4 regions of the Enterobacter sp. CFEC122 genome follow, and region 1 is predicted to be linked to each of the others. Evidence: predicted binding sites of a transcription regulator. Region 1 holds the regulator's gene; each other region holds the start of a gene.
The links. The regulator LexA, encoded in region 1, represses DNA repair genes until DNA is damaged. The targets are predictions, from matches to a motif close to TNCTGTATGTACATACAGNA.

Region 1 (7,277 bases):
CCAGCACCATCGAGGTCATTAATAAAAGGCAGTAAGTTTTGAGTACATTAACGCTAGTTTTGACAGCAGTAGGTTCGGTATTGCTGCTGCTGTTTTTAGTGATGAAGGCGCGTATGCACGCCTTTGTTGCTTTGATGGTGGTTTCTATTGGTGCTGGTCTCTTTTCCGGTATGCCGCTCGACAAGATCGCCGCGACGATGGAAAAAGGGATGGGCGGTACGCTGGGCTTCCTGGCGATTGTGGTCGCGCTGGGTGCGATGTTTGGCAAGATTTTGCACGAGACGGGCGCGGTCGACCAGATTGCCGTCAAGATGCTGAAATCCTTCGGCCACAGCCGCGCGCACTACGCGATTGGTCTGGCCGGTCTGATTTGCGCGCTGCCGCTGTTCTTCGAAGTGGCCGTTGTGCTGCTGATAAGCGTCGCCTTCTCCATGGCGCGCCATACCGGCACTAACCTCGTGAAGCTGGTCATTCCGCTGTTTGCGGGCGTGGCGGCAGCCGCAGCGTTTCTGCTGCCGGGGCCTGCCCCGATGCTGCTGGCCTCCCAGATGCACGCCGACTTTGGCTGGATGATCCTGATTGGCCTGTGCGCGGCAATCCCGGGGATGATTATCGCCGGTCCGCTGTGGGGCAACTTCATCAGCCGTTACGTTGAGCTGCACATTCCGGACGACATTACCGAGCCGCACCTGGGCGAGGGCAAAATGCCATCCTTCGGCTTCAGCCTGTCGCTGATCCTGCTGCCTCTGGTGCTGGTGGGCCTGAAAACCATCGCCGCGCGCTTTGTGCCGGTCGGTTCTACCGCCTACGAATGGTTTGAGTTCATTGGTCATCCGTTCACGGCGATCCTGGTGGCGTGCCTGGTGGCGATTTACGGCCTGGCGATGCGTCAGGGGATGCCAAAAGACCGGGTGATGGAGATCTGCGGTGCGGCGCTGCAGCCTGCGGGGATTATCCTGCTGGTGATCGGTGCAGGCGGCGTGTTCAAGCAGGTGCTGGTGGATTCCGGCGTGGGCCCGGCTCTGGGCGAAGCGCTGACCGGGATGGGCTTGCCGATTGCGGTCACCTGCTTTGTGCTGGCTGCGGCGGTGCGTATCATCCAGGGTTCCGCCACCGTGGCGTGTTTAACCGCCGTGGGTCTGGTGATGCCGGTGATTGAACAGCTGAACTACTCCGGTGCCCAGATGGCCGCGCTCTCTATCTGTATCGCGGGCGGTTCGATTGTGGTCTCTCACGTTAACGACGCCGGCTTCTGGCTGTTCGGTAAGTTTACCGGTGCCACCGAAGCGCAAACCCTGAAAACCTGGACGCTGATGGAAACTATCCTCGGCACGACGGGTGCAATTGTCGGGATGATTGCCTTTACGCTGCTCAGCTAAATGCAATGATTTAACAAGGCAAAAAAAGGCCCGGTAGCGTCAGCGCTTACCGGGCCTTTTTATTATCCAGGGCGTCAGGCCGGGCCATAACCCGGCATTGTGTTACTCGCCCTGCGTGGCGCTCTCAATCGTTAAGCGCACGTCCGAGGTAATCAGTTCTGCCAGCATCTGGTACACCTTCAGCGTCTCTTCCGGCTCGGCATCACCCGTATCGCTGATGAAGCCTTCATCGCGCAGCGTCAGCACCAGAGAACTGAAGACCGCTTTGTCGAAGAATTCAGGGGCGTTAATGCCGTGCAGAACGGACAGGCGCTGGGCCAGCGTCCGGCTCTCTTTCTCCAGCGTACCGCGGTTGATGGACGGGTTCGCGCTCAGCAGCCAGAACGTGATGGCGTAGCGCTGCAGCGTTTCGCGCGCACCGGCCGCCAGCAGCTGCAGGGTGCGGGAGCGTGACGGATTGATGTGCAGCTCGTCGTTGTTCAGGGTAATCAGCCCCTGGCGACGCATCTCTTCCGTCATCTTATCCAGTTCTGTCGCCAGCTCATCCTTACTCCAGCGCAGGAACAGCTCCGCTTTCAGCATTGGATAGATGGTCTCAAGATGGCGCAATAGCTCCTGACGGGAGATATGACGATGCTGGGTAATAATGGCGGCCATGAGCGACGGCAGCATCAGCATATGCGTGATGTTGTTGCGGTAGTAGGTCATCAGCACCGCCTGCTCGCGCGGCAGAATGATGATGTCGCCGATCGTGTCCTTCTCCACTTCAAACTTGTTCATCTGCAACGCGTGATCGATAAGTTCACTGGCGGTTGCAGAAGGCACGGTCGAGTCAACCGAATACGGCACGTTACGCATCATGTCCAGATAGCAATCCAGCTGCTCCGTAAGCTGTTCACGGGTCAGCGAGCGCTGACGCGAAGCCAGAAGTGCCGTACAGCACAGGTTCATGGCGTTAGCCGCACCGGCGTTGTTAATGCGCACCATCAGCTCGGATGCGATGCCGTTAACCGTTGGCGTCAGCCAGGCCGGACGCACCGCTTCGATAGGATCGATGGACTCGCGCCACTCCGGCACGTGATGGTTCAGGTAGGTCATCAGCGGCATCGGCTCGCCGAAGTTCACGTAGCCCTGACCGAGATTGCGCAGCTTGCTCAAGCCGCGCAGCATCTGCGGCAGGCTCTCTTTCTCTTTGGTCGCGCCACGCAGCTCTTTCGCGTACGTGCCCACTTCCATCACGTGCTCGTAGCCGATGTAGATAGGCACCAGCGTGATCGGACGCGTACCGCCGCGCAGCATGGCCTGGATGGTCATCGACAGCGTGCCGGTCTTCGGATCGAGCAGACGACCGGTACGGGAACGACCGCCCTCCACGAAGTACTCCACGGAATAGCCGCGGCTGAACAGCTCGCCCAGATACTCGCGGAACACGGTGGAGTAGAGCTTGTTGCCCTTGAAGGTACGACGAATAAAGAACGCGCCCAGGCGGCGGAAAATCGGGCCCGCGGGCCAGAAGTTCAGGTTGATACCGGCTGCGATGTGCGGTGGCACCAGCCCCTGGTGATAGAGCACGTAGGAAAGGAGCAGGTAGTCCATGTGGCTGCGGTGGCAGGGGACATAGACAATCTCATGGCCATCGTGCGCCAGCTGACGCACGCGCTCGGCGTTATGGACGTTGATACCCTGATACAGGCGGTTCCAGGTAAAGCCGAGAATACGATCGGACAGGCGAATCATCTCGTAAGAGAAGTTCGCTGCGATCTCTTCCATCAGCGCAATGGCGTTCTGCTGAGCTTTCTCATGCGAAATTTTCTTGCTGCGCGCTTCATCTTCAACGGCGCGGGCAATCGCTTTTGAAGCCAATAGCTTGTTGAACAGGTCCTGACGCGCCGGGAGGCGTGGCCCTACGGCCGCCAGGCGCTGACGGGCGAAGTGCATACGCGCCACGCGCGCCAGTTTTTGCGCGATGATCTTGTCGGTGCCGTGCTCGTCCGCCATGCGACGCAGCGAAACTGACGGGGAGAAACGCACGAAGCTGTCGCGTCCCAGCCAGGAGACCGCGAAGAACTTCTGGATGCCGTTAAGCATGCGCAGCGGCGGATTCTCTTCGCCTTTTTCACGACCCGGACGACGACCAAACATCACCGATACCGGCACCATCTGCACATCCAGATCGGGGTTGCTGCGGTGCAGGTCGAGATAGTCATGGAACAGCTTGATGGACTCTTCTTTCGGCGTGTAATAGGTAAACACGCGCGGCCCGCCGTGGATGAAGACGTAGCGCGGCAGCAGCGTACCGTCAACTTCCAGCGGTTCAAGCGGGTCAGGTAAGTCATGCGCCAGACACTGGGCGCGAAGCGTCAGTAAGTCTGCCTTCGAGTTATAAGGCAAAACGTACATAATAGGGCGCGACGTATCGAGCCCCAGTTCCAGCGCGGGTTCTGCTGGGATAGACTTGCTTTTTACCAGGATGCTTAATGGTAAATTAAGTAATTTGTAGTAAATTCGTGGCCAGCCGGACATAAACGATGTAAAGCCTCTGGTTAATAATGCAATTGCGGCGCAAGGATAACAGAAAGCGCGCAAAATTTCTGTTGTTACCCGTCATACTTCAGGCTGTAGCGAAACGCGCTCCGCCTCATGTTAATGACGCTCTTTTTTAAAAAAGGTTCTTTTAATGGCCAATAATACCACTGGGTTAACGCGTATCATCAAAGCCGCCGGCTATTCATGGAAAGGTTTCCGTGCCGCATGGGTCAACGAAGCCGCTTTTCGCCAGGAGGGTGTCGCCGCAATCATCGCGGTGATCGTTGCCTGTTTCCTTGATGTTGATGCGATTACCCGCGTACTGCTTATCGGTTCCGTACTTCTGGTGATGATAGTGGAAATTCTTAATAGCGCTATTGAGGCCGTTGTTGATCGCATTGGTTCCGATTTCCATGAGCTTTCTGGCCGTGCAAAAGACATGGGCTCTGCTGCCGTGTTGCTGGCGATTATCACTGCCGTTATCACCTGGGTCACCCTGCTTTGGTCACATTTCCGATGAGCCTCGAGGAATAATTAAGTCCCTGGTTTTTTGTGCAGTTTTTGGTTCCAAAATCGCCTTTGACTGTATATACTCACAGCATAACTGTATATACACCCAGGGGGCGGAATGAAAGCGTTAACGACCAGGCAGCAAGAGGTGTTTGATCTCATTCGGGATCATATCGGCCAGACGGGTATGCCACCCACGCGTGCGGAAATCGCGCAGCGTCTGGGCTTCCGTTCTCCGAATGCTGCCGAGGAACACCTGAAAGCGCTGGCGCGTAAGGGTGTGATTGAGATTGTGTCAGGCGCGTCGCGTGGTATCCGCCTGCTGGTGGAAGAAGAGACGGGCATTCCGCTGATAGGCCGCGTTGCTGCAGGTGAGCCGCTGCTGGCACAACAGCATATTGAAGGTCACTACCAGGTCGATCCCGGCATGTTCAAACCGAGCGCTGATTTCCTGCTGCGCGTCAGCGGCATGTCGATGAAAGACATCGGCATTCTTGATGGCGATCTGCTTGCGGTGCATAAAACCCAGGACGTGCGAAACGGCCAGGTGGTGGTCGCACGCATTGATGACGAAGTGACCGTTAAGCGTCTGAAAAAGCAGGGTAACACTGTTCAGTTGCTGCCCGAAAACAGCGAGTTCACCCCGATTGTGGTCGACCTCCGCGAACAGAGCTTCTCTATTGAAGGTCTGGCGGTAGGCGTGATTCGCAACGGTGAATGGCTGTAATCTCTTCCTGACAGGCTACGCTTCTGCTGTAGCCTGCTTCATCCTCCTTTCCCGGTATTTTGCATGTCACTACTGACGGCATCAGATAAGGCATTGTGGCGTCTTGCCCTGCCGATGATTTTCTCCAATATTACCGTGCCCTTGCTGGGGCTGGTTGATACTGCCGTTATAGGCCATCTTGATTCACCGGTTTATCTTGGCGGCGTGGCGATTGGCGCGACGGCAACCAGCTTCCTGTTTATGCTGCTGCTCTTTTTGCGCATGAGTACCACCGGTCTTACCGCACAGGCTTATGGCGCGAAAGATCCGCTGCGTCTGGCGCGCGCACTGGTGCAGCCGCTAATCCTCGCGCTTGGCGCGGGTGCGTTAATCGTTGTATTGCGGGCCCCCCTGATCGATCTTGCGCTTCATATCGTCGGTGGCAGCGAAGCGGTACTGGCGCAGGCGCGACGGTTCCTGGAAATCCGCTGGCTCAGCGCACCCGCCTCGCTGGCAAACCTGGTTCTGCTGGGGTGGCTACTGGGCGTGCAGTACGCCCGCGCGCCCGTGATTTTGCTGGTGGTGGGTAATCTGCTCAACATTGTTCTGGACGTCTGGCTGGTCATGGGTCTGCATATGAACGTGCAGGGCGCGGCGCTGGCGACGGCGATTGCCGAATACGGAACCTTTATCATTGGCTTGTGGATGGTCCGGCGTGTGCTGGCCATGCGCGGGATCTCCCTGGCGCTGCTCAAAACCGCATGGCGCGGCAATATCCGTAAGCTGCTGGCGCTCAACCGTGACATCATGCTGCGCTCGCTTCTTCTTCAGCTCTGCTTCGGCGCGCTGACGGTTTTCGGGGCTCGACTGGGGCCGGAAATCGTTGCGGTGAATGCGGTATTGATGACGCTTCTGACCTTTACCGCCTATGCGCTGGACGGATTTGCCTACGCGGTTGAAGCGCATTCCGGGCAGGCGTACGGCGCGCGCGAAAGCGGGCAGCTTCGGGAGGTGTGGCGGGCTGCCTGCCGTCAGTCGGGGCTGGTGGCGCTGGCCTTTGGTCTGGTTTACGCCTGCTTCGGTGAGCAGATCGTTGCATTGCTTACCTCTCTCCCTGCGCTGCGCGAGCTGGCGAGCCACTATCTCATCTGGCAAGTCGTCTTACCGGTGGTTGGCGTCTGGTGTTATCTGCTGGACGGCATGTTTATTGGGGCGACGCGCGGAGCCGAAATGCGCAACAGTATGGCTGTCGCGGCGGCCGGATTTGGCCTGACGCTCCTGACGCTCCCCTGGCTGGGGAATCATGGTTTATGGCTGGCCCTGGCCGTCTTCCTCTCGCTGCGCGGGTTATCGCTGGCGTTTATCTGGCACCGGCACTGGCAAAACAATACCTGGTTTCCCTCGCGCTCCGATATATCGTGACGGTTAAAGATTCCGAATATGAAATTAACCACGGAATCCTTAACTACAATAATTATCACGTCCAGCAGAAAAGAACGTAACGGACGTTACGACCCGACGCTTAACGAAGAGGACACGATGATGAATAAAGACGAAATCGGCGGCAACTGGAAGCAGTTCAAAGGTAAAGCGAAAGAACAGTGGGGTAAGCTGACGGATGACGACATGACCGTCATCGAAGGTAAACGCGATCAGCTTGTCGGTAAAATCCAGGAGCGTTACGGCTACGCAAAAGACCAGGCGGAAAAAGAAGTGGGCGACTGGGAAAAACGCAACGACTACCGCTGGTAACCGGGCTACACCCGAAAGTACAAGGAAGTACACCCTGAGGGCGGCCATGAGCCGCCTTTTCATTTGCCGCTAACGCGGCTTTTTCTTCACCAGGATAGAGTGGTCGTGCTGACACGCGTCCTGATGGCGACAGGCTTCCACCTCCACGCACGCGGAACAGAGCCCGTGCGCTTCAATCACGTTATGACGCAGGGCAAAGCCCATTTTCGCTGCCAGCGTATGCATAATATCTTCCACGCCTTCCGCAGCCTCTTCTTTCACCACGCCGCAGCGGTCACAGATAAACATCGCCGATGTGTGGGTGGGCTGATCGAACAGATGGCATAGCACATAGCTGTTGGTAGATTCCACCTTGTGCACGAACCCTTGTTCAAGCAGGAAATCCAGCGCGCGATAGACCGTCG
Region 2 (7,277 bases), on a different contig from region 1:
GGCTGAGTACCCGGATTGAAGCGACGCACCAGCGTCGACGTTTCAGGGTGTTTGAAACGGGGTTTGAAGAGAGTCTCGGTGAGATTCGCCTGCGTCATTGCATTGCCTCCATGAATACGTCGTATAGAGACTATTGTAACGCGCGTCAGACTAAAAAAAACAACGCCCGGCATCACAGGGCGTTAAATTAATTGCGGAACGTGATTAACGACCCGAGATTGGCGGTACGAAGACCACGCCCATATCCCATGGTTGTTCAATCCAGGTATCCTGCGGAATATCAATCACGTAATCGTCAACCAGCGGGCGGCCAGCAGGCTTCGCGAAGATAGTGACGAAATGTGCTTTCGGATACATTTCCCGGATAGCCACCGCGGTACCGCCGGTATCCACCAGGTCATCAATAACGATGAAGCCTTCACCGTCGCCTTCCGCGCGTTTCAGCACTTTCAGCTCGCGCTGGTTGTCATGGTCATAGCTGGAGATGCAAACGGTATCGACATGACGAATACCCAGCTCACGTGCCAGCAGCGCCCCCGGTACCAGACCGCCACGGCTGACGGCAATAATGCCTTTCCACTGTTCGGAAGGCATCAGACGCGCAGCCAGTTTGCGTGCGTGAATCTGCAACATGTCCCAGGTGACGACGTATTTTTCGCTCATGTGAAGTGTCCCAGCCTGTTTTTATACGGCTTAAAAAGTGTTCGAGGGGGAAATAGGTTGCGCGAGATTATAGAGATCTGACGCACTAAAAACCAGTGTTTAGCGCCCTCTGCCTGAGTTTTTACATGCTTTATGCTACCAGCCAGCAGAGAAAGTGGTATTCTCAGTTTCATCTCGCAAGCCTGACTTGTGGTAACTATTAACCTGCTAACCCTGTGACCTGCAACCCTGTTTGCAGCGCCTCGACAAGGAGACTTATCGTGTCTGAACTGTCTCAACTATCTCCGCAGCCGCTGTGGGATATTTTTGCCAAAATCTGCTCCATTCCACACCCTTCCTACCATGAAGAACAGCTTGCCGAACATATTATGGGCTGGGCGAAGGAAAAAGATCTGCATGCGGAACGTGACCAGGTTGGCAACATTCTGATCCGCAAACCCGCCACCGCAGGCATGGAAAACCGTAAACCGGTTGTGCTGCAGGCGCACCTGGACATGGTGCCACAGAAGAACAACGACACCGTTCACGACTTCACCAAAGACCCGATTCAGCCGTACATCGACGGCGACTGGGTGAAAGCGCGCGGCACCACCCTGGGTGCGGATAACGGCATCGGTATGGCCTCTGCGCTGGCCGTGCTGGCTGACGACAGCGTTGAGCACGGTCCACTGGAAGTGCTGCTGACCATGACCGAAGAAGCGGGCATGGACGGGGCGTTCGGTCTGCAGGCGAACTGGCTGCAGGCGGATATCCTGATCAACACCGACTCCGAAGAAGAAGGCGAGATCTACATGGGCTGCGCGGGCGGGATTGATTTCATCTCTACCCTGCCGCTGTCACGCGAAGCGATTCCTGCCGGTTTCCAGACCTTCAAGCTGACGCTGAAAGGGCTGAAAGGCGGCCACTCCGGCGGTGATATTCATCTGGGTCTCGGCAACGCCAATAAATTGCTGGCACGCTTCCTGGCAGGCCATGCGGCCGAGCTGGATCTGCGTCTGGTAGACTTCAACGGCGGTACCCTGCGCAACGCGATCCCGCGCGAAGCCTTCGCCACCGTGGCAGTGCCAGCGGCAAAAGCCGACGAGCTGAAAAAACTCTCCACCGTGTACCTGGATATCCTGAAAAACGAACTGTCGGCGAAAGAGAAGAACCTGACCGTGGTGCTGGAATCCGTCTCCACGGATAAAGCCGCGCTGACCGTGCAGTCTCGTGACACCTTCGTTCAGCTGCTGAACGCGACGCCAAACGGCGTCATCCGCAACTCTGACGTGGCGAAAGGCGTAGTGGAAACCTCACTGAACGTGGGCGTGGTGACCATGAGCGACGACAGCGCGGAGATCATCTGCCTGATCCGCTCCCTTATCGACAGCGGTAAAGAGTATGTGGTGAGCATGCTGGAATCTCTGGGCACGCTGGCGGGCGCGAAAACGTCTGCAAAAGGCAGCTACCCGGGCTGGCAGCCGGATGCAAGCTCTCCGGTGATGGCGCTGGTGCGTGAAACCTATCAGCGTCTGTTCAACAGCACGCCGAACATTCAGGTGATCCACGCCGGTCTGGAATGTGGCCTGTTCAAGAAACCGTATCCGGATATGGATATGGTGTCCATCGGGCCAACCATTACCGGTCCGCACTCGCCGGATGAGCAGGTTCATATCGAAAGCGTTGGTCATTACTGGACGCTGCTGACTGAACTGCTGAAGGCGATCCCAGTTAAGTAATACCCTCACCCCAGCCCTGTTCCACAGGGATAGGGTGAAAAACCCAGGCCCGGTAAGCGTAGCGCACCGGGCTTTTTTACAATCCCAATACCAGCTGTCGCTCTAACTGCGGATCCAGCAGCGTGACGTGCAATCCCACCAGCCTCACCCCTCGCCCTCCTCGTCGCTCTTCCCATGCCTTTTTTGCCGTCGCGATAAGATCGTCTTTGTTCAGACGCGGCCAGACGTGTTCCTGCGTGGTCTGCTGGAAATCGTTGAATTTGAGCTTGATGCCCTGACGGGCAATCAGCAGGTCCGGTTTTACCTTGCTTAAGCGTCGTTCCAGCTCAGGATAAAGCTGTTCCGTGATAATGGTTTCGCATTCGGACCAGTCATGAATATCTTCAATGAGGGTTCGCTCGACGCCGACGGATTTCCGCAGCCGTTCGCTGTTCACATCGCGATCGTCAATCCCCTGGCTGCGCTCCCACAGCACGCGGCCAAACTTCCCGAAGCGCTTGAGCAGCATGGCGAGGTCGCTTCGCTGCACGTCTTCGCAGGTGCGTAATCCCATGCTTTCCAGCTTTGCGGCGGAGACTTTCCCGACGCCGGGGATTTTGCCAAGCGGCAGCGTTTTTAAAAATGCAGGCACCTCTTCCGGCGTAATGACGTACTGGCCGTTGGGCTTATTTAAATCCGAAGCGATTTTGGCAAGGAATTTAACGGGCGCGACCCCCGCAGATGCCGTCAGGTTCAGCTCGTTGAAAATCGTCTGGCGGATCTCCTGCGCCATCAGCGTGGCGGAGCCGTGGCAATGCACGCTGTCGGTCACATCGAGATAGGCTTCGTCCAGCGACAGCGGTTCTATCAAAGAGGTATAGCGGGAGAAGATTTCCCGAATATGAAGGGAAGCCTCTTTATAGGCGTCGAACCGCCCGGGCAGAAGCGTGAGATGAGGGCAAAGCTTTAAGGCCATCGCCGTCGGCATGGCGCTACGCACGCCAAATTTGCGCGCAGGGTAGTTGGCGGTGCTGATAACGCCACGCTGAACGCGGCTGCCGCCAATGGCGATGGGAATATCCCGCAGCGCCGGGTTGTCTCGCATCTCCACTGCGGCAAAAAAGCAGTCCATATCAACATGGATTATTTTGCGCATAGTAAGCCCTCACTCATTACTGGATAAGTATACAGTAAACAAATGAGGATTGAGAAGCAGATGTAAGAATGCCGGGTGGCGGCGTTGCCTTACCCCGGCCTACAAAAACTTAAATAATGCGCTGCTGCTCGCGCGCCATGCGTTTTTTGCGGGCGTCGCACGGTTCCGGGCAGTCGCAGACCTTCTCCATGCCAATGGAGGAAATACCGCCGCAGCTGCCCTGAATGCTTTTCCGCTTAACGATCCAGCCTAAAGACATGCCAAAGATGACAAGTACAAAAACCACAAAGGTTGCCAGAAACGTCAGCATCATCAGCCTCCAAAGTCATCGAGCATGATGTTCTCATCTTCGACGCCGAGATCTTTCAGCATCTTAATCACGGCGGCGTTCATCATCGGCGGACCACACATATAGAACTCGCAGTCCTCGGGAGCCGGGTGCTGTTTAAGGTAGTTTTCATACAGCACGTTGTGGATGAACCCCGTATAGCCCGTCCAGTTATCTTCCGGCTGCGGATCGGAGAGCGCCACGTGGAAGGTAAAGTTCGGGTTTTCACGCGCCAGCTGTTCAAACTCATCATCGTAGAACATCTCACGCAGCGAACGCGCCCCGTACCAGAAGCTGATTTTACGCTTGCTGCCGAGCCGCTTGAGCTGGTCAAAGATGTGCGAGCGCATCGGGGCCATGCCGGCACCGCCGCCGATAAAGACCATTTCCGCGTCGGTATCTTTCGCGAAGAACTCACCGAACGGGCCGGAGATGGTCACCTTATCGCCCGGCTTCAGGGACCAGATGTATGATGACATCACGCCCGGCGGCGCATCCGGCACATTCGGTGGCGGCGTGGCGATACGCACGTTGAGCATAATAATACCCTTCTCTTCCGGGTAGTTGGCCATCGAGTAGGCGCGCAGCGTCGGCTCTTTCACCTCAGATACAAAGCGGAAGAGATTGAATTTGTCCCAGTCGGCGCGGTACGCCTGCGGAACGTCAAAGTCCGCATACGCCACGGTATGCTCAGGGCACTCAATCTGAATGTATCCTCCGGCGCGGAACGGGACATCTTCCCCTTCCGGCACCCGCAGCTTCAGCTCTTTGATAAAGGTAGCTTTGTTATCATTAGAGATAACTTCACATTCCCATTTTTTGACGCCGAAAATCTCTTCCGGCAGTTCAATCTTCATGTTCTGACGCACTGCGACCTGACAGGCCAGACGGCAGCCCTCTTTTGCCTCACGCTTTGTGATATGCGACAGCTCGGTGGGCAGAATATCGCCGCCACCCTCTTTTACCGTCACGCGGCACTGCCCGCAGGAGCCGCCGCCGCCGCAGGCCGAGGAGACAAAAATACCGTTACCGGACAGCGTGTTGAGCAGCTTATCTCCCGCAGGGGTGCGGATCTGATTCTGCGGATCGTCGTTAATATCAATCACTACGTCGCCGGAATTCACCAGCTTCGCGCGCGCCGCCAGAATGAGCCCTGACAGCACCAGTACAATCAGCGTGAACATCACCACGCCAAGAATAATTTCCATCTGTTAGCCCTTATAGCTGCACACCGGAGAAGGACATGAAGCCCAGCGCCATCAGCCCGGTGGTGATAAAGGTGATCCCTAAGCCACGCAGGCCTGCAGGCACGTTGGCATATTTCATTTTTTCGCGGATCCCCGCCATGGTGACAATCGCCAGCATCCAGCCGATGCCGGAGCCGAAACCGTACACCACGGATTCACTGAAGTTGTAATCACGCTGAACCATAAACGAGACGCCGCCGAAGATGGCGCAGTTCACCGCGATCAGCGGCAGGAAGATCCCCAGCGCGTTGTACAGCGACGGGAAGTACTTATCGAGGATCATCTCCAGGATTTGCACCAGCGCGGCAATCACGCCAATAAAGGTGATGAAGTTCAGGAAGCTGAGGTCAACCCCTTCCACCAGCGCGCCGTCCCGCAGCACAAAGTTGTAGACCAGATTGTTAATCGGTACAGATAAGCCAAGCACCACGGTGACCGCGATACCCAGCCCAAATGCCGTCGACACTTTTTTGGACACCGCAAGGAACGTACACATGCCGAGGAAAAACGCGAGCGCCATGTTTTCAACAAACACCGCGCGCACAAACAAACTCAGGTAATGAGCCATCGTCGGTTACTCCTTTTCCTGCTGTTCTGGTCTCAAGGTACGAATCAGCCAGATCAACAAACCGATAATGAAAAATGCGCTGGGAGCCAGCAGGAACAGGCCGTTTGGCAGATACCATCCACCGTTTTGCACCGTGTCCAGCACCGTGATGCCAAACAGCTTACCGCTGCCAATGAGCTCACGCAGGAAGCCAACGGTCAGCAGGATCACACCGTAGCCGAGGCCGTTACCGATACCGTCCATAAAACTCGCCAGCGGCGGCATTTTCATGGCGTAGGCTTCCGCACGCCCCATCACAATACAGTTGGTGATGATCAGCCCGACAAATACCGAGAGCTGTTTGGAGGTTTCATAGGCGAAGGCGCGCAGCAGCTGATCGACCACGATCACCAGCGAGGCGATGATCGCCATCTGCACGATGATCCTCACGCTGTTGGGAATGTGGTGGCGGATCATCGAGATAAACATGCTCGAAAATGCCGTGACCAGCGTGACCGCCAGCGTCATCACCACCGCCGTTTCTAGCTTGGTCGTCACCGCCAGGGCTGAACAGACGCCCAGCACCTGCAGCGTGATCGGGTTATTGGCCAGCAGTGGGCCAATGAGCACCTTTTTGACTTCTTTCAGTTCACCGGTATCAGCCATTGTTCAGCGCTCCTTCACGTACGTTTTTCAGGAAAGGACCAAAACCCAGCTCGCCCATCCAGAAATCAAAACTGTGCTGCACGCCTTTGGAGGTGAGCGTGGCGCCGGACAGCCCGTCGACGGCGTAGTCGTCACCGGGACGTGCCGCCCCTTTCATCACCTTCAGCGCAGGCAGACCGTTATCGTCGAGCACTTTCTTACCGATAAACTGTGCCCGCCAGTTCGGATTTTCTACTTCGCCACCCAGCCCCGGCGTTTCGCCCTGGTCGTAATACGTAATGCCTTTTACGGTACGGCCATCCGTATCAAGCGCCACAAAGGCATACATCATTGACCACAGGCCGTTGCCGTAGACAGGAAGCACCACTTCCTGAATGCGTTTTTGGGGGTCACGCACCAGATAAATTTCGGCGAGATTGCTGCGGCGCTTAATCCCGGCGGGATCTTGCGATGCCTCGAGCGTCAGGCTCATCTGCGGATCTTTCAGCGCCAGCGCCTGGTTATACTTCGCCGGATCTTTATCCAGCAGCTGGCCGGTTTTCAAATCCACCAGACGCGGTGAAATACGCTCCGCAAATACCGCCGAGACGTCGTCTGCACTCATCCCTTCCTGCATCAACCCGGCCACGGCCAGTATGTTGCGCTGTTTATCCAGCGCACGTTGCGCCTGCTGCAGGGGTTTTAACCCCACGGCAGAGCCGGCCACGACAATCGAACAGACCAGACAGAGCACCAGCACCACCAGCAGCGTTTTGCTGATACTGTCGTTATTTTTAACTTCAGCCACGCGCCTTCCTCCGCTTAATGTTGGCCCGCACCACCAGGTAATCGAAGAGTGGCGCAAACAGGTTGGCAAACAGAATGGCCAGCATCATTCCTTCCGGGTACGCCGGGTTGACCACGCGGATCAGGACACACATCGCGCCAATGAGCACGCCATAGCTCCATTTACCTTTGTCCGTAAACGAGGCAG
Region 3 (7,277 bases), on a different contig from region 1:
GCTTTCGCCAATGCCGGGCCTGACGCGCGACGGCCAGCTGGGTAAATGGATTTGGGAACGGGCGGAGCAGGGTGCTCTGCCGCTTGAAGAGATTGCCCGCGAGCTGGACTGTCAGTTCAACCGCTTCGTTGATGTGTTTGGTCAGGCGCCGACGCACATCGACAGCCATCACCACGTGCATATGATCCCGGCGATTTTCCCGCTTGTCGCCGGGTTTGCACAGCGCAAAGGCGTGGCGATGCGCGTGGATCGCAATGTGCACGGATTGCCGGACTGCGCTGTTACGTCCACTGAGGGGTTCAGCAGCGCGTTTTACGGAGAAGAGATCAGCGAAGCGCTGTTCCTGAAGGTGCTGGATGATTCCGCTGCCCGCGGTGAAACGTCGGTAGAAGTGATGGCGCATCCTGCCTTTGTCGATAACACCGTGCGTAAAAGTGCCTACTGTTGGCCGCGGCTGGCGGAGCTGGACGTGCTGACGTCGGCCTCGCTGAAATACGCGATTGCCGAGCGCGGATATCGGTTGGGGACATTCAGGGAGCTGTAAGAGTTGCCGGGTGGCGGCTTCGCCTTACCCGGCCTACGAACGACCTGCTAACTCTTGTAGGCCCGGTAAGGCGAAGCCGCCACCGGGCTTTTTTTACGCCGGAATCTGATCGACCTTGCTGCTTCGCGACCAGACGCGGTGCGCGGCGAGCAAATCAAACAGCTTCGTCATGAAGGCATCGTCAACGTTATCGCCCTCGACAATGCCGTCCTCACCCTGATCGGCCACCTTCAGCTGCGCTTTAAACTGTCGCGCATCGCCGGACAGCGCGATCGGTTTCAGGTGCTTATAGGCTTCCAGCAGATAATAGACGGCGTCGCCGTTGGTCAGCAGACTGGCAAGATCTCCGCCCGGCACAATCACCGCATCGACGGTGAGCGATGGCGCACCGGCAAAGGTCGCCGCGACCGGCAGCACAGAACCATCGTCGGCCGTCAGTTCACCCATGCGGGAATAGAGCAGTTTGGCATGCACGCCCTGGGTTTTTAGCGCCTGCATGATCCCCAGCACGTCGCTGGCGCGGGTTTTGTCGTTCAGCAGAATGGCAACCACGCGGCCTTTAATCGAGCCGCCCGGCACCGCATACAGGCTAAGCGACGGATCTTTCTTCACGCCGTTAACCTCTTTCGGCGGAGCGAGGTTACGCTGCTCGTCGGTCAGCGTAATGCCCAGGTTGTCCGCGACGCTCTGGGCAAGCTGAACATCAATATGCGCCAGCTGATCGACCACGCGCTCGCGGATGTAGGTGCGCACCACTTTACTCAGCTCAAAGCTGAAGCCGCCGATGATGTGCTGTTGCTCAATCGGCGTCTGGCTGTTCCAGAACAGGCGAGGGTGGGCGTAATACTCGCCGAACGAGGGGCTGCGCTCGCGAATTTTATTGCCATCGATACGCTCCTGATAGGATTCGAATCCACCGCGTTTCGGTCCGGGAGGCGTTTCACGCGGCCAGTTATCGTTGATGGAGTTCGGCTCATAGTTCGCCGGGTTGGTATCAATATCCTGACGGTGCATCCCGTCGCGCTGGAAGTTGTGGTACGGGCAGGTTGGGCGGTTAATCGGAATTTCGTGGAAGTTCGGCCCGCCCAGACGGCTAATCTGCGTATCGGTATAGGAGAACAGGCGTCCCTGCAGGAGCGGATCGTTGGTGAAGTCCAGCCCCGGCACGATATGCCCCGGGTGGAACGCGGCCTGCTCGTTTTCGGCAAAGAAGTTATCCGGGTTGCGGTTGAGCACCATTTTACCCACCAGCTGCACCGGTACCAGCTCTTCCGGGATCAGCTTCGTCGGGTCCAGAAGGTCGAAATCGAACTTAAATTCGTCCTCTTCCGGGATGAGCTGCAGGCCCAGCTCGTATTCCGGGAAGTCGCCCGCTTCAATGGATTCCCAGAGCTCGCGGCGATGGAAGTCCGGATCGCGCCCGGTCAGCTTCTGCGCCTCGTCCCACACGAGCGAGGCTTTACCCGCCACCGGCTTCCAGTGGAAACGGACAAACGTGGCTTTCCCCTCGGCGTTGATCATCCGGAAGGTATGGATGCCAAACCCCTCCATGGTGCGGTAGCTGCGGGGGATCCCGCGGTCTGACATCGCCCACATCACGTTGTGTAAGGTTTCAGGCTGCAGGGAGACATAGTCCCAGAAGGTGTCGTGCGCACTTTGTCCCTGCGGTATGGCCCAGTGGGGCTCCGGTTTTACCGCATGGACAAAGTCAGGAAATTTATGCGCGTCCTGAATGAAAAACACCGGCGTGTTATTGCCGACCAGATCGAAAATACCCTCTTCGGTATAAAACTTTGTGGCAAAGCCGCGGATATCACGCACCGTATCCGCCGAGCCCGCACCGCCCTGTACGGTGGAGAAACGCACAAACACCGGCGTTATCTTGTCCGGGTCGGAGAGGAAATCCGCTTTGGTGATCGCCTTCAGGCTCTTGTAGGGCTGAAAGTAGCCGTGCGCAGCGGAACCGCGTGCGTGGACGATGCGTTCCGGTATCCGCTCGTGGTCAAAATGGGTGATTTTTTCCCGCAGAATGAAGTCTTCCAGCAGGGTTGGCCCGCGCGAGCCTGCGCGAAGTGAGTTCTGATCGTCAGCAATGCGCACGCCCTGATTGGTGGTGAGCGCAAAACCTTCGCCGCCTTTACGGTGTGGCTCAAGCGATTTCAGCTTATCGTTTCCCGTATCCGGGGATTTCATGCTTCCCGGTGCGGTAGGCTGTTCGCCTGGTGCGGAAGGGCCCGGGGAGGGGCGGTGAGAGCCGTCAGAAGGGGCGAGAGAGTCCATGCCCGGTTGAGATTCTTCAGTGCCATGAATCGGTGATTGATGTGTTTTATCTTTGTTCGACATTGCACGCTTCTCCTTTATCCATTGCTAAAAACCCTATTAAGGATAGAACAATGTCGTGAAATGGCTCGCGAACTAAGAGTTTTCACATGCCATCATTAACGAAAGGAGCCATCTCACCCACTCGGAGCGCGACGGAAGGCAGCAGGATCGGCTATCATAGAATTTTCCTGCTTCAAGAATTTGCTTTAGTGAATCCGTTGCTTATGAAACCTCTTCGTCAACAAAACCGCCAGGTTATTAGCTATGTGCCCCGCGTTGAGCCCGCGCCGCCAGACCATGCCCTGAAAGTGGAGGGTTTTCGCGATGTGTGGCAGTTACGGGGGAAATACGTGGCCTTTGTGCTGATCGGCGAACATTTCCGTCGCTCTCCCACCTTTACGGTGCCGGAGTCCGCACAGCGGTGGGCGATGCAGATCCGCCAGGATGAAGAGGTTGAAGAATAACAGCCATAAAAAAACCGCCTGTTGGCGGTTTTTTTATATCTACAGCGATTAACGATGCGCCAGTTCGGCGTCGTCTTCACTTTCCAGAATCGCTTTGTCGGTCTGCTTCAGCCACTGGCTGGTCAGCGTACCGGCGGTCATGGAGCCGCTGACGTTCAGCGCGGTACGGCCCATGTCGATCAACGGCTCAACGGAGATCAGCAGGGCAACCAGCGTCACGGGCAGGCCCAGCGCAGGCAGCACAATCAGCGCGGCGAAGGTAGCACCGCCGCCAACGCCCGCAACGCCTGCGGAGCTTACGGTGACAATCCCGACCAGCGTGGCGATCCAGACCGGATCCAGCGGGTTAATGCCGACTGTAGGAGCAACCATTACCGCCAGCATCGCCGGGTACAGACCCGCACAGCCGTTCTGACCAATGGTGGCACCAAAGGAGGCAGAGAAGCTGGCGATGGATTCAGGCACGCCCAGACGACGAGTCTGAGCTTCAACGTTCAGCGGAATAGACGCGGCGCTGGAACGGCTGGTGAAGGCAAAGGTCAGTACCGGCCAGACCTTACGGAAGTATTTCAGCGGGCTGACGCCGTTCACGCCCAGCAGGATGCCGTGTACCACGAACATAATGCCAAGGCCCAGGTAAGAGGCGACAACGAAGCTGCCCAGCTTAATGATGTCCTGCAGGTTAGAGCCGGCAACCACTTTGGTCATCAGCGCCAGCACGCCGTAAGGGGTGAGCTGCATGACCAGACGAACCAGCTTCATCACCCAGCTTTGCAGGGTATCAATCGCGGTCAGCACGCGTTCGCCTTTTGGCGCATCGTCTTTCAGCAGCTTCAGCGCCGCCACGCCCAGGAACGCGGCGAAAATAACCACGCTGATGATGGAGGTTGGGCTCGCACCGGTCAGGTCAGCAAACGGGTTCTTCGGAATGAAGGAGAGCACCATCTGCGGCACGGTCAGGTCAGCCACTTTACCGACGTAGTTGGTCTGAATCGCGGTCAGACGCGCCGTTTCAGCGGTACCCTGAACCAGACCTTCTGCGGTCAGGCCAAACAGGTTAGTGACCAGCACACCCACCAGCGCGGCAATCAGCGTGGTGAACAGTAGCGTACCAATGGTCAGGAAACTGATTTTTCCCAACTGGGTCGCGTTATGCAGGCGGGCAACGGCGCTCAGAATAGAGGCGAACACCAGCGGCATAACGATCATCTGCAGCAGCTGAACATAGCCGTTACCGACAATGTTGAACCACTGAATGGAATCTTTCAGTACTGGATTATCGGAGCCATAAATAGCCTGTAATGCCAGACCAAATACGACACCCATGGCCAGACCAACCAGCACCTTTTTCGCCAGGCTCCACTGTTTATGGCGCGCCTGCGCGAGAAGCAATAGCAATACAACGAACACAACGACGTTCGCGATGAGTGGAAAATTCATCCCCGTTCTCCTGATTTATTATCGGGTCGGTTTTTACCGATCCTGTTGGCGGAAGGTTAGCAGAAGTGTGATGTCGCGCTTATATCCAAATGGAATGGGTTATGACAAATGGGATAGTTTTGTTGGTTTACTGTTCAATCTGGTGATGAATAAAGCGATTGAACTGAAATTGCAGCGAATTAATCATCTGGGAAGACCAGCGGACTGCACTGTTTTCGGGCAACGTTTGCGGCATCCAGACGGCGTAAGCAAACAGCGCCATGCACAAGACGCGCTCAAGCTGGTTCCCTTTCTGCGGTGCGAGGATGGGAAAACGGAAGCGCCAGCGGCAGGGCCACAGCAGCGGTACGCCCGCAGGCGTCAGCATATCGGCCAGAATATGGCTCAGATAGCCCAGCACCATCCCCTGGATGGCATCACCGGGGACGATCCAGCTTTCGGGCACTTTTAAATAGAAAAGCGTCAGCAGGCCAAACACGGCCAGCAGGCTGTGCGTAAACCCCCGGTGGCCGAACGCGCGAGCGATGGGTTTCGACACCCACTTCAGGCGCTGTCCGAGGAAGGACTTGGGATGGTCAATGTCGGGCAGCAGACAGGTCAATACGGCGGAAGGGACGATATGCCACCAGTCCCCCTGTGCCAGCACGGGGGTGAGTTCAGCGTTTTTGGCAAATACTGCGCACGCGATAGAAAAAAGCAGGTGGCCTTCCGCCGTCATGATAAAACCCATAAAACTGTCAATTCATACAGTATAGGGTTTTTATACAGTAGGCGGAAGAGGTGACGGTGTAACTGTTTGTCACAAACTGCAGGAGGGTCTTAACCGCCCCGCAGGTGATGCGCCGTGAGTTCTGCCAGTGAAATCAGCTTCACATCGGCAAGGGCAAACCGGGGATCGTGGCGGCCTTCTTCCGCAGGCACCACAATGGAGCGCATCCGCGCGGCTTTAGACGCTATCATGCCGTTAACGGAATCTTCCAGCGCAACGCAGTTGAGGGGATCCACGCCGAGCTTAGCGGCACAGTCCAGATAGACCTGCGGGTGCGGCTTGCTGTAAGGCAATTTCTCAGCGGACGCCAGCGCGTCGAAACTGTCGCGCAGTTCAAACATGATGAGCACTTTTTCCAGCATATGCAGCGGTGACGCCGAGGCCAGGCCGACCTTGAGTCCCTGGGCTTTACACAGCGCGACGGCCTCACGTACGCCGGGCAGCAACGGCTTGCTCTCTTCTACCAGCGAAATGGCGCGGCTGATAATGCGCGCGGTCACTTCATCACGACCCGGTCCAGCCCACGGCTGTTGGGCATACCACAGGTCAACCACCATATCGATGCGCAGGCCCAGCGTATCGGGAAGGTCATTACGGCGGCTGATGTCCACGCCCAGGCTGGCCATGACCTCCAGTTCGGCGCGATCCCACAACGGTTCGGAATCGATCAGTAATCCATCCATGTCAAAAATTGCGGCAAGAATTTGGCGCGGTGTCGACATCACAACGTCTCCTTATCCAGGGTGTTCGACAGACGATAAGTGCTAAGCACACTCTGCAATTTAGCATATTGCTTTTAAAGAGCGGGCGAAATTGATGACCAGCAGGTAGACTTAGGCACAAATAACGCGTCTTTATGAAGAGGAACTGATGACGTATCAACAAGCTGGACGCATTGCGGTCTTAAAACGTATTGCTGGCTGGGTGATTTTTATTCCTGCCGTCATTTCTACGCTGATTTCTGTACTCAAATTTATGTACGATCACAGCGAAAAACAGCCGGGTATCAATGCGGTTATGCTTGATTTTGCGCATGTGATGATTGAGATGATGCGTTTTAATACGCCATTCTTGAATGTCTTCTGGTTTAACTCACCGACCCCGGATTTTCAGCATCAGCTGAATATCGGCTTTTGGGTGATCTACGCCCTGATCTTTGTTGCGCTGGCGCTGCAGGCCTCTGGCGCGCGAATGAGCCGTCAGACGCGCTTCTTACGCGAGGGCGTCGAGGACCAGCTCATTCTGGAGCAGGCCAAAGGCCCGGAAGGCATGAGCCGGGAGCAGATTGAATCCCGCATTGTTGTGCCGCGCCACACCATTTTCCTGCAAATCTTCCCGCTCTATATCCTTCCCGTGACTATCATTGTGGCAGGATACTTCTTCTTCTCACTGCTCGGTTTTCTGTAACCGATACGGGTGGCGGCAAAGCCACCCGTTCGCGTCTCAGGCGGCAAGCATGCGCTCAAGCGCCCGCTGGGCGTTAACCAGGTGTTCCCCACCAAAAAGTATGGCGCGGTTCATCAGCGTATAAAGCTGATACACCGGTTGACGATCGAGGAAGCCGGGCGGCAGGGGCGAAACCGACTGATACCCGTCGTATATCTGCGGCGGTTGTTCAGGATGCAGCGGCAGCATGGCAAGATCGCACTCACGGTCGCCCCAGTAGCAGGCCGGGTCGAAGATATAGGGGCCGTTGGGCCCCAGCGCGCAGTTATCGGACCACAAATCACCGTGGAGC
Region 4 (7,277 bases), on a different contig from region 1:
CAGCATTCCCTTCATACTGGCCGTAAAGCATCTCCAGCTCCTGTGCATAGCTGTGCAGGTACTCTGGCGTAAACACGTTGCGACGATGCTGCAGCCAGCGTTCCTGCTCGGCTTCATCCAGCGTGCCGGGGTAATTACGCGCGCGGTAATTAAACATCAGCTTTTCGATGCGCTTATCGGCGAAGGTGATATCCAGCGCCGGTAAGTTGCGCGGCTCTGTTTGCAGAACGATATTCATGGCCGCGCGATCGGCATCGCTGAAGAAACCGTTATAGAGTTGGGCGTCCACGTTTTCAGACGGCACGAACGGCTCGGCTTCGGCAAAAATGGCCACGACTTTCTCGCGCACCTGCGGATTTTCACGCAGCACTTTGAGATTATCGAGGCAGTGCTGGCGGTTAATGCCCAGCCTGTCAGCATCTTCCGGGCGCAGCGTATTCGCCTGCGCCAGGACCGGACATTTATTGATATGCACCAGTTTGACCGGCACCGCCGGCAGATCGCCGAGCTCGTTTTTCGGGGTATAAAGCCGTTCGCGTAGGGTATCGCTGTCGAGTTCGAGCAGCGGTGAAATATCGCCCGCCAGGTCCACCATGATGACCGCATTACGGTTATCCGGGTGCCACGCCAGCGGCGCAACCCAGCTGGTATTGCCGCGCCAGGCGCCAAACATGCCGGAGATATGCACCAGGGGCTTCATCTGCGGTACGTCGATAAGGGTCATGAGCTTCTGCTTGCTTCGGTGGCTCAGCAGATATTCAAACAGCCGGGGCTGTGCGGTTTTCACCAGCTTCGCCATGGCAATGGTGGCATAGACGTCCGCCATCGCGTCGTGGGCATTGCTGTGCTCGATACCGTTGGCGCGCGTCAGGTGTTCCAGCCGGAAGCTGGTCAGCCCTTCCTCATTTTCCGGCCAGTGAATGCCCTCAGGACGCAGGGCGTAGCAGGCGCGCATGATGTCGAGTAAATCCCAGCGTGAATTGCGGTTCTGCCAGCTCCAGGCATAGGGATCGTAGAAGTTGCGATAGAAGATGTTGCGCGTCACTTCGTCATCGAAGCGGATGTTGTTGTAACCGACCACGCAGGTATTGGGAACGGTAAACAGGTCGTGGATGCGGCGGGCGAATTCTGCCTCGTTAACGCCTTTTTCCCGCGCTTCCTGAGGGGTGATCCCGGTGACCATCACCGCGCCGGGCTGAGGCAGGTAATCATCCGCGGGCTTGCAGTAAAAGACCTCAGGCTCGCCGATGATGTTGAATTCGTCGTCGGTACGGATGGCGGCAAACTGCGCCGGTCGGTCCAGCGCCGGATGCGTGCCAAAGGTTTCGTAGTCATGAAATAAAAAAGTCGGGCGAGCGGCAGAGTCAGACACCAGTAATACCATCCTGTTAAAAAATGACGTCACTATGGTAAACGATCGTGCGGGTCAGACCGAATAAAAAGCACCGCCGCGTCGCAAATTTGCGCGCCAGCTTCAGAGAAAAATCTGCGTTCTGTCACATTTTTTTGCAATTAAGCCAGGTAACGACATCAGAACTCCCGTAAAAAGGTCATCGATTTTTAATGACCTGAGGATATACCGTTGAAACGCCGTCTGTTTATTGCTGTTTCTTTACTCGCTTCGAGTGTCTCATCTGCTTTTGCGGCCGAACCACTGGATTTTTCGCCGCAGCCTCCGGCCATTCAGGCTGGCTCCTGGGTGCTGATGGATTACACGACTGGTCAGATTTTAACGGCGGGCAACGAACATCAACAACGTAATCCGGCGAGCCTGACCAAGCTGATGACGGGTTATGTGGTGGATCGGGCCATTGATAGCCACCGCATTACCCCGGATGACATCGTCACCGTAGGGCGCGATGCGTGGGCAAAAGGGAACCCGGTGTTTGACGGTTCGTCGCTGATGTTCCTGAAGGAGGGCGATCGCGTCACCGTGCGCGATCTGAGCCGCGGCCTGATTGTCGATTCCGGCAACGACGCCTGCGTGGCGCTGGCCGATCACGTGGCGGGCGGGCAGCCGCAGTTCGTGAAGATGATGAACGACTATGTGCAGAAGCTGAACCTGCGTGATACCCACTTCGAAACCGTCCACGGGCTGGACGCGCCGGGCCAGCATAGCTCGGCGTATGACCTGGCCGTTCTCTCCCGGGCCATTATCCACGGTGAGCCCGAGTTTTATCATATGTACAGCGAAAAGAGCCTGACCTGGAACGGGATCACCCAGCAGAACCGTAACGGCCTGCTGTGGGATAAGACCATGAACGTAGACGGGCTGAAAACGGGGCATACCTCGGGGGCCGGCTTTAACCTGATTGCGTCTGCTGTTGACGGTCAGCGTCGTTTGATTGCCGTTGTAATGGGAGCGGACAGCCCGAAAGGGCGTGAGGACCAGGCCCGAAAACTGCTGCACTGGGGGCAGCAGAATTTCGATACGGTGCAGATCCTGCATAACGGAAAAAAAGTGGGAACGGAGCGCATCTGGTACGGCGACAAGGAGCAGGTAAAACTGGGCACCGACCAGGACTTCTGGCTGGCCTTGCCGAAAGCGGAGGTGCCCAACATCAAAGCCAAATACGTGCTGGATAAAAAAGAGCTGGAAGCGCCGATTGCCGCGCATCAGCGTGTCGGGGAGATCCAGCTTTACGATCGCGACAAGGTGGTAGCCCACTGGCCGCTGGTCACGCTGGAAGCCGTTGATAAAGGCGGCCTGTTCTCTCGTCTGAGCGATTATCTGCATCACACGCTTTAACCGCCGATGAGCAGACTGGCAGGGTTGCGAGTCTGCTCACATAATAAACACTCCTCGTTTGCTGATAATGATAATCCAGTTTTATAGTGTATAAATATACAGTGATAAGTGGAGGCAGCATGGACTACAGCATTACGCAGCAACAGAAACGTAAGATTGCCGGTTTTCATTTGGTCGGTCCGTGGGAACACACGGTAAAACAGGGCTTTGAACAGCTGGTCATGTGGGTCGACGGGCGTCACATTGAGCCGCTGGAGTGGGTGGCGGTCTACTACGATAACCCCGATGAGGTCCCGGCCGAAAAACTGCGCTGCGATACGGCCGTTACCGTACCGGACGATTTTGTGATCCCGGAAAACAGCGAAGGCGTCATGATGACGGAAATCGCGGGAGGGGATTATGCCGTGGCGACGGCGCGTGTGGAAAACTATGACTTTGCCACGCCGTGGTATCAGTTCTTCAATTCCCTGCTGCAGGACAATAAGTATCAAATGGCGCTCAAACCCTGCTTCGAGCGCTACCTGAATGACGGCAACGCGGACGGCTACTGGGATATTGAAATGTATATCGCGGTTGAGCACAAACCGGTTTAGGCCTGCTGAATAAAGGGTTTTTCAGCCGGGACCGTTCCGCCCGGCTGAAAACACAGTACAATTGTGATTTGCCGTGTAGCTGGAGAGCGGGTGTGCGTCCCGACAAATCATTAACCCCTTTTGAAATTCGATTGTATAAACACTACCGCGTGATGCACGGGTGTCGCATCGCGCTGGCGTTCGTGTTGACGTTTGTCCTGGTCCGCTTGCTGGATGTTCCGGAAGGGACGTGGCCGCTGATCACGCTGGTGGTGGTGATGGGGCCCATCTCGTTTTGGGGCAACGTTGTCCCGCGCGCCTTCGAGCGTATTGGCGGGACCGTGTTAGGTTCGGCCCTGGGGCTAATCGCCCTGAAGCTGGAACTTATCTCGTTTCCGGTCATGCTGATATGGTGCGGTGCCGCCATGTTCCTGTGCGGCTGGCTGGCGTTGGGTAAGCGTCCTTATCAGGCGCTGCTGATTGGTATTACGCTTGCGGTGGTGGTCGGCGCACCCGCCGGGGATATGACCACGGCGCTGTGGCGAAGCGGGGATGTCATTCTGGGTTCACTGCTCGCCATGCTGTTTACCGGCATCTGGCCGCAGCGGGCTTTTCTGCACTGGCGTATCCAGATGGCCAACTATGTCACCGCGTTTAACCGCGTCTATCAGGCCGGTTTTTCCCCTAATCTGGTTGAACGCCCCCGGCTGGAAAAGCATCTGCAAACCATCCTCAACGACGTGGTCAAAATGCGCGGCCTGATCGCGCCCGCCAGCAAAGAGACCCATATTCAAAAAGCGATTTTCGAAGCCATCCAGACGGTAAGCCGCAACCTGGTGTGCATGCTTGAACTGCAAATCAACGCGCACTGGGCCTCTCGCCCGAGCCATCTGTTGATGCTTAACGCGCAGACCCTCAAAGAGACCCAGCAGATGACGCAGCAAACGCTGTTGACCATCGCTCATGCGCTCTACGAAGGTAACCCGCAGCCGATACTGGCAAACAGCGAGCGGCTGAATGAGATCGTTGCGGAGCTGAAGCAGTTAATCAATGAGCGGCAGGGCGATAACGTGGCGGAAACGCCCATTCATGGCTATGTCTGGCTGAGTATGGAACTGGCGCGACAACTTGAGCTGCTATCGCATCTGATTTGTCGGGCGCTGCGCAAATAAAACGCGGATGTGACGCCTGCTGCTTCGATTCAGCAGCAATTGGGGTTATGATAGGTTTAAACGATATACTCATTGTCATTCGCAGCCGCTGTCAGTAAGGTTATTGTTACAATGGTTGCTTTAACGAATCCGAATCTCACATTATCAGGGGTGTAAAAATGGAAACTACCAAGCCTTCGTTCCAGGATGTTCTGGAATTCGTCCGCCTGTTCCGCCGCAAAAACAAGCTGCAGCGTGAAATCCAGGACGTTGAGAAGAAGATCCGTGACAACCAGAAACGTGTTCTGCTGCTCGACAACCTGAGCGACTACATCAAGCCAGGCATGAGCGTTGAAGCTATTCAGGGCATTATCGCCAGCATGAAGAGCGACTATGAAGACCGTGTTGATGATTACATCATCAAAAACGCTGAACTGTCCAAAGAGCGTCGCGACATCTCTAAGAAGCTGAAAGTGATGGGCGAAATCAAAAACGGCGAAGCAAAAAGCGAGTAATCGCAGCGAATCGTGAAAAAGGCTCTCTGGTGACAGAGAGCCTTTTTTTATGACTCAGAACGTGGCTGTAGCTGATAAATCCAGGCTTGAACCTGCTTGCCTTCAGTGGTGGTCACCGTGACCTCAACCCGGTCATAGCCGTCTTCAAACTCATCCAGCATTTGCCAGTGTGCGGAAAGGTTATCAGAGATAAACAGATAGCCTTCGACGCGCGGTCCATCAGAGTGGAGGACAATCCCGGGAAAGTCTGCCGCCGCACCCCAGCCGCGTTCGTAGAACGTACCGGAGACGAAACCGGCCAGCCATTCACCGCCGATGTTTTCAAGGATATGCGCATTAGAATGGCCCGGGCGCAGCGTGCCGTAGACAAACAGAGCGTTCATTTTCCCTCATCCGCAAAGCAAAAAGCCTGCTTTAAAAGCAGGCTTTTTAAATTTGGCTCCTCTGACTGGACTCGAACCAGTGACATACGGATTAACAGTCCGCCGTTCTACCGACTGAACTACAGAGGAATCGTTGTGGAGGCTTATCTTAGCGGCGAAAAAACTTTTGTCAAACCTGATCTTAGGGAAAATCGACTGATTGCTGATTCTGTCGTCAGTTTGTTGTAATTCCACACATCTTTTTTCAGGAAAATACTTTGCAGGATGAGCATTTCTCCCCCATCATTTGAAATGGAGTTTCAACTTTTCTCGCTAAGGTCCATTTTGAACGTCACTGCCTCCTTACGCCAGGCGATCGCGCGCACGCCATGGTATGCAAAACGTAAAAGCTATCGTGTCCTGTTCTGGCGTGAAATCACCCCTCTTGCTGTGCCTATCTTCCTGGAAAATACCTGCGTTCTGCTGATGGGGGTACTGAGCACCTTCCTGGTGAGCTGGCTGGGGAAAGAGGCGATGGCGGGGGTCGGGCTGGCGGACAGCTTTAACATGGTGGTGATGTCATTTTTTGCTGCCATCGATCTCGGGACGACGGTGGTGGTGGCTTTTAGCCTCGGCAAGCTCGATCCCAAACGTGCGCGCGAGGCAGCCCGCCAGTCGCTGATGATCATGACTGTCTTTTCGATTGTTCTGGCGGCGGTGATTCACTATTTCGGTAAAGAGATTATCGATTTTGTCGCCGGGGAAGCCACGAACGAGGTTAAAGACCTGGCGCTGACCTATCTGGAGATGACCGTCATCAGCTATCCGGCGGCGGCTATCGCCCTGATTGGCAGCGGCGCGCTGCGCGGGGCAGGTAACACCAAAATTCCGCTCCTGATCAACGGCGGAATGAATATCCTGAATATCATCATCAGCAGCGTGCTGATCTACGGCGTGTTCTCGTGGGACGGGCTGGGGTTCGTCGGCGCCGGACTGGGGCTAACCATTTCACGCTATATCGGTGCGGCGGCGATTATCGGCGTGCTGATGGCGGGGATTACTCCCTCGCTGCGCCTCACGCTGAAGAGCTATTTCCGCCCCTTTAACTTCGCCATTATCTGGGAAGTGATGGGGATCGGCATTCCCGCCAGTATTGAGTCGGTGCTGTTTAACGGCGGGAAGCTGCTGACGCAGATGTTTGTCGCCGGGATGGGCACCGACGTTATCGCCGGTAACTTCATCGCCTTTTCTATCGCCTCGCTGATTAACCTGCCGGGTAACGCGCTGGGTTCGGCCTCGACTATCATTACCGGGAAACGGCTCGGGAAAGGGCAGATCGGCCAGGCTGAGCGGCAGCTGCGCCACGTTTTCTGGCTGTCGACCATTGGACTGACCGTGATTGCCTGGGGAACGGCGCCGTTTGCCGGGCTGATGGCCTCGTTCTATACCCACGAAGAGGACGTTAAAGAGGTCGTTAAAATCCTCATCTGGCTCAATGCGGCCTTTATGCCCATCTGGGCGGCCTCATGGGTACTGCCAGCCGGGCTGAAGGGCGCGCGTGACGCCCGCTTTGCGATGTGGGTGTCGATGCTCGGCATGTGGGGATGTCGCGTTGTGGCGGGGTATACGCTCGGGGTGATGCTCGGATGGGGCGTGGTTGGCGTCTGGCTGGGTATGTTCCTGGACTGGGCCGTACGGGGCGCGCTGTTCTACTGGCGCATGGTCAGCGGGCGCTGGCTGTGGAAATACCCGCGGAAAAATGCCTGACAATTGCGCGAAGTGGAGAATAAATCGGCAATCGATCGGAAATATGCATTCTGCCTTTGACATCATGGGGGAGCATCGATAATATGCGCCCCGTTCACACGATTCCTCTGTAGTTCAGTCGGTAGAACGGCGGACTGTTAATCCGTATGTCACTGGTTCGA

Region 2: the regulator LexA is predicted to act here: its motif matches at 3,534-3,553, upstream of dinB (DNA polymerase IV).
Region 3: the regulator LexA is predicted to act here: its motif matches at 5,503-5,522, upstream of ACVCAM_RS10060 (metal-dependent hydrolase).
Region 4: the regulator LexA is predicted to act here: its motif matches at 2,834-2,853, upstream of sbmC (DNA gyrase inhibitor SbmC).

What each region holds. Positions count from the first base shown of each region.
Region 1 is NZ_JBRIQR010000020.1:23,687-30,963, reverse strand. Features, by position in the region: gene gntK (gluconokinase) at 1-35, shown strand, start outside; gene gntU (gluconate transporter) at 39-1,379, shown strand; gene plsB (glycerol-3-phosphate 1-O-acyltransferase PlsB) at 1,482-3,902, opposite strand; gene ACVCAM_RS15180 (diacylglycerol kinase) at 4,057-4,425, shown strand; gene lexA (transcriptional repressor LexA) at 4,534-5,142, shown strand; gene dinF (MATE family efflux transporter DinF) at 5,206-6,543, shown strand; gene ACVCAM_RS15165 (CsbD family protein) at 6,664-6,873, shown strand; gene zur (zinc uptake transcriptional repressor Zur) at 6,943-7,277, opposite strand, start outside.
Region 2 is NZ_JBRIQR010000036.1:26,000-33,276, reverse strand. Features, by position in the region: gene frsA (esterase FrsA) at 1-98, opposite strand, end outside; gene gpt (xanthine phosphoribosyltransferase) at 205-663, opposite strand; gene pepD (cytosol nonspecific dipeptidase) at 924-2,381, shown strand; gene dinB (DNA polymerase IV) at 2,458-3,516, opposite strand; gene nqrM ((Na+)-NQR maturation NqrM) at 3,626-3,829, opposite strand; gene nqrF (NADH:ubiquinone reductase (Na(+)-transporting) subunit F) at 3,829-5,052, opposite strand; gene nqrE (NADH:ubiquinone reductase (Na(+)-transporting) subunit E) at 5,063-5,659, opposite strand; gene ACVCAM_RS20555 (NADH:ubiquinone reductase (Na(+)-transporting) subunit D) at 5,666-6,304, opposite strand; gene ACVCAM_RS20550 (Na(+)-translocating NADH-quinone reductase subunit C) at 6,297-7,091, opposite strand; gene ACVCAM_RS20545 (NADH:ubiquinone reductase (Na(+)-transporting) subunit B) at 7,084-7,277, opposite strand, start outside.
Region 3 is NZ_JBRIQR010000011.1:95,614-102,890, reverse strand. Features, by position in the region: gene chbG (chitin disaccharide deacetylase) at 1-544, shown strand, start outside; gene katE (catalase HPII) at 638-2,887, opposite strand; gene cedA (cell division activator CedA) at 3,055-3,330, shown strand; gene tcyP (cystine/sulfocysteine:cation symporter) at 3,379-4,770, opposite strand; gene ACVCAM_RS10060 (metal-dependent hydrolase) at 4,898-5,488, opposite strand; gene hxpB (hexitol phosphatase HxpB) at 5,590-6,261, opposite strand; gene ACVCAM_RS10050 (YniB family protein) at 6,410-6,946, shown strand; gene ACVCAM_RS10045 (fructosamine kinase family protein) at 6,983-7,277, opposite strand, start outside.
Region 4 is NZ_JBRIQR010000007.1:5,948-13,224, reverse strand. Features, by position in the region: gene sbcB (exodeoxyribonuclease I) at 1-1,384, opposite strand, end outside; gene dacD (serine-type D-Ala-D-Ala carboxypeptidase DacD) at 1,583-2,749, shown strand; gene sbmC (DNA gyrase inhibitor SbmC) at 2,869-3,342, shown strand; gene ACVCAM_RS06790 (FUSC family protein) at 3,435-4,493, shown strand; gene ACVCAM_RS06785 (DUF496 family protein) at 4,652-4,987, shown strand; gene ACVCAM_RS06780 (gamma-glutamylcyclotransferase family protein) at 5,035-5,370, opposite strand; tRNA gene ACVCAM_RS06775 (tRNA-Asn) at 5,424-5,499, opposite strand; gene emmdR (multidrug efflux MATE transporter EmmdR) at 5,662-7,116, shown strand; tRNA gene ACVCAM_RS06765 (tRNA-Asn) at 7,220-7,277, shown strand, end outside.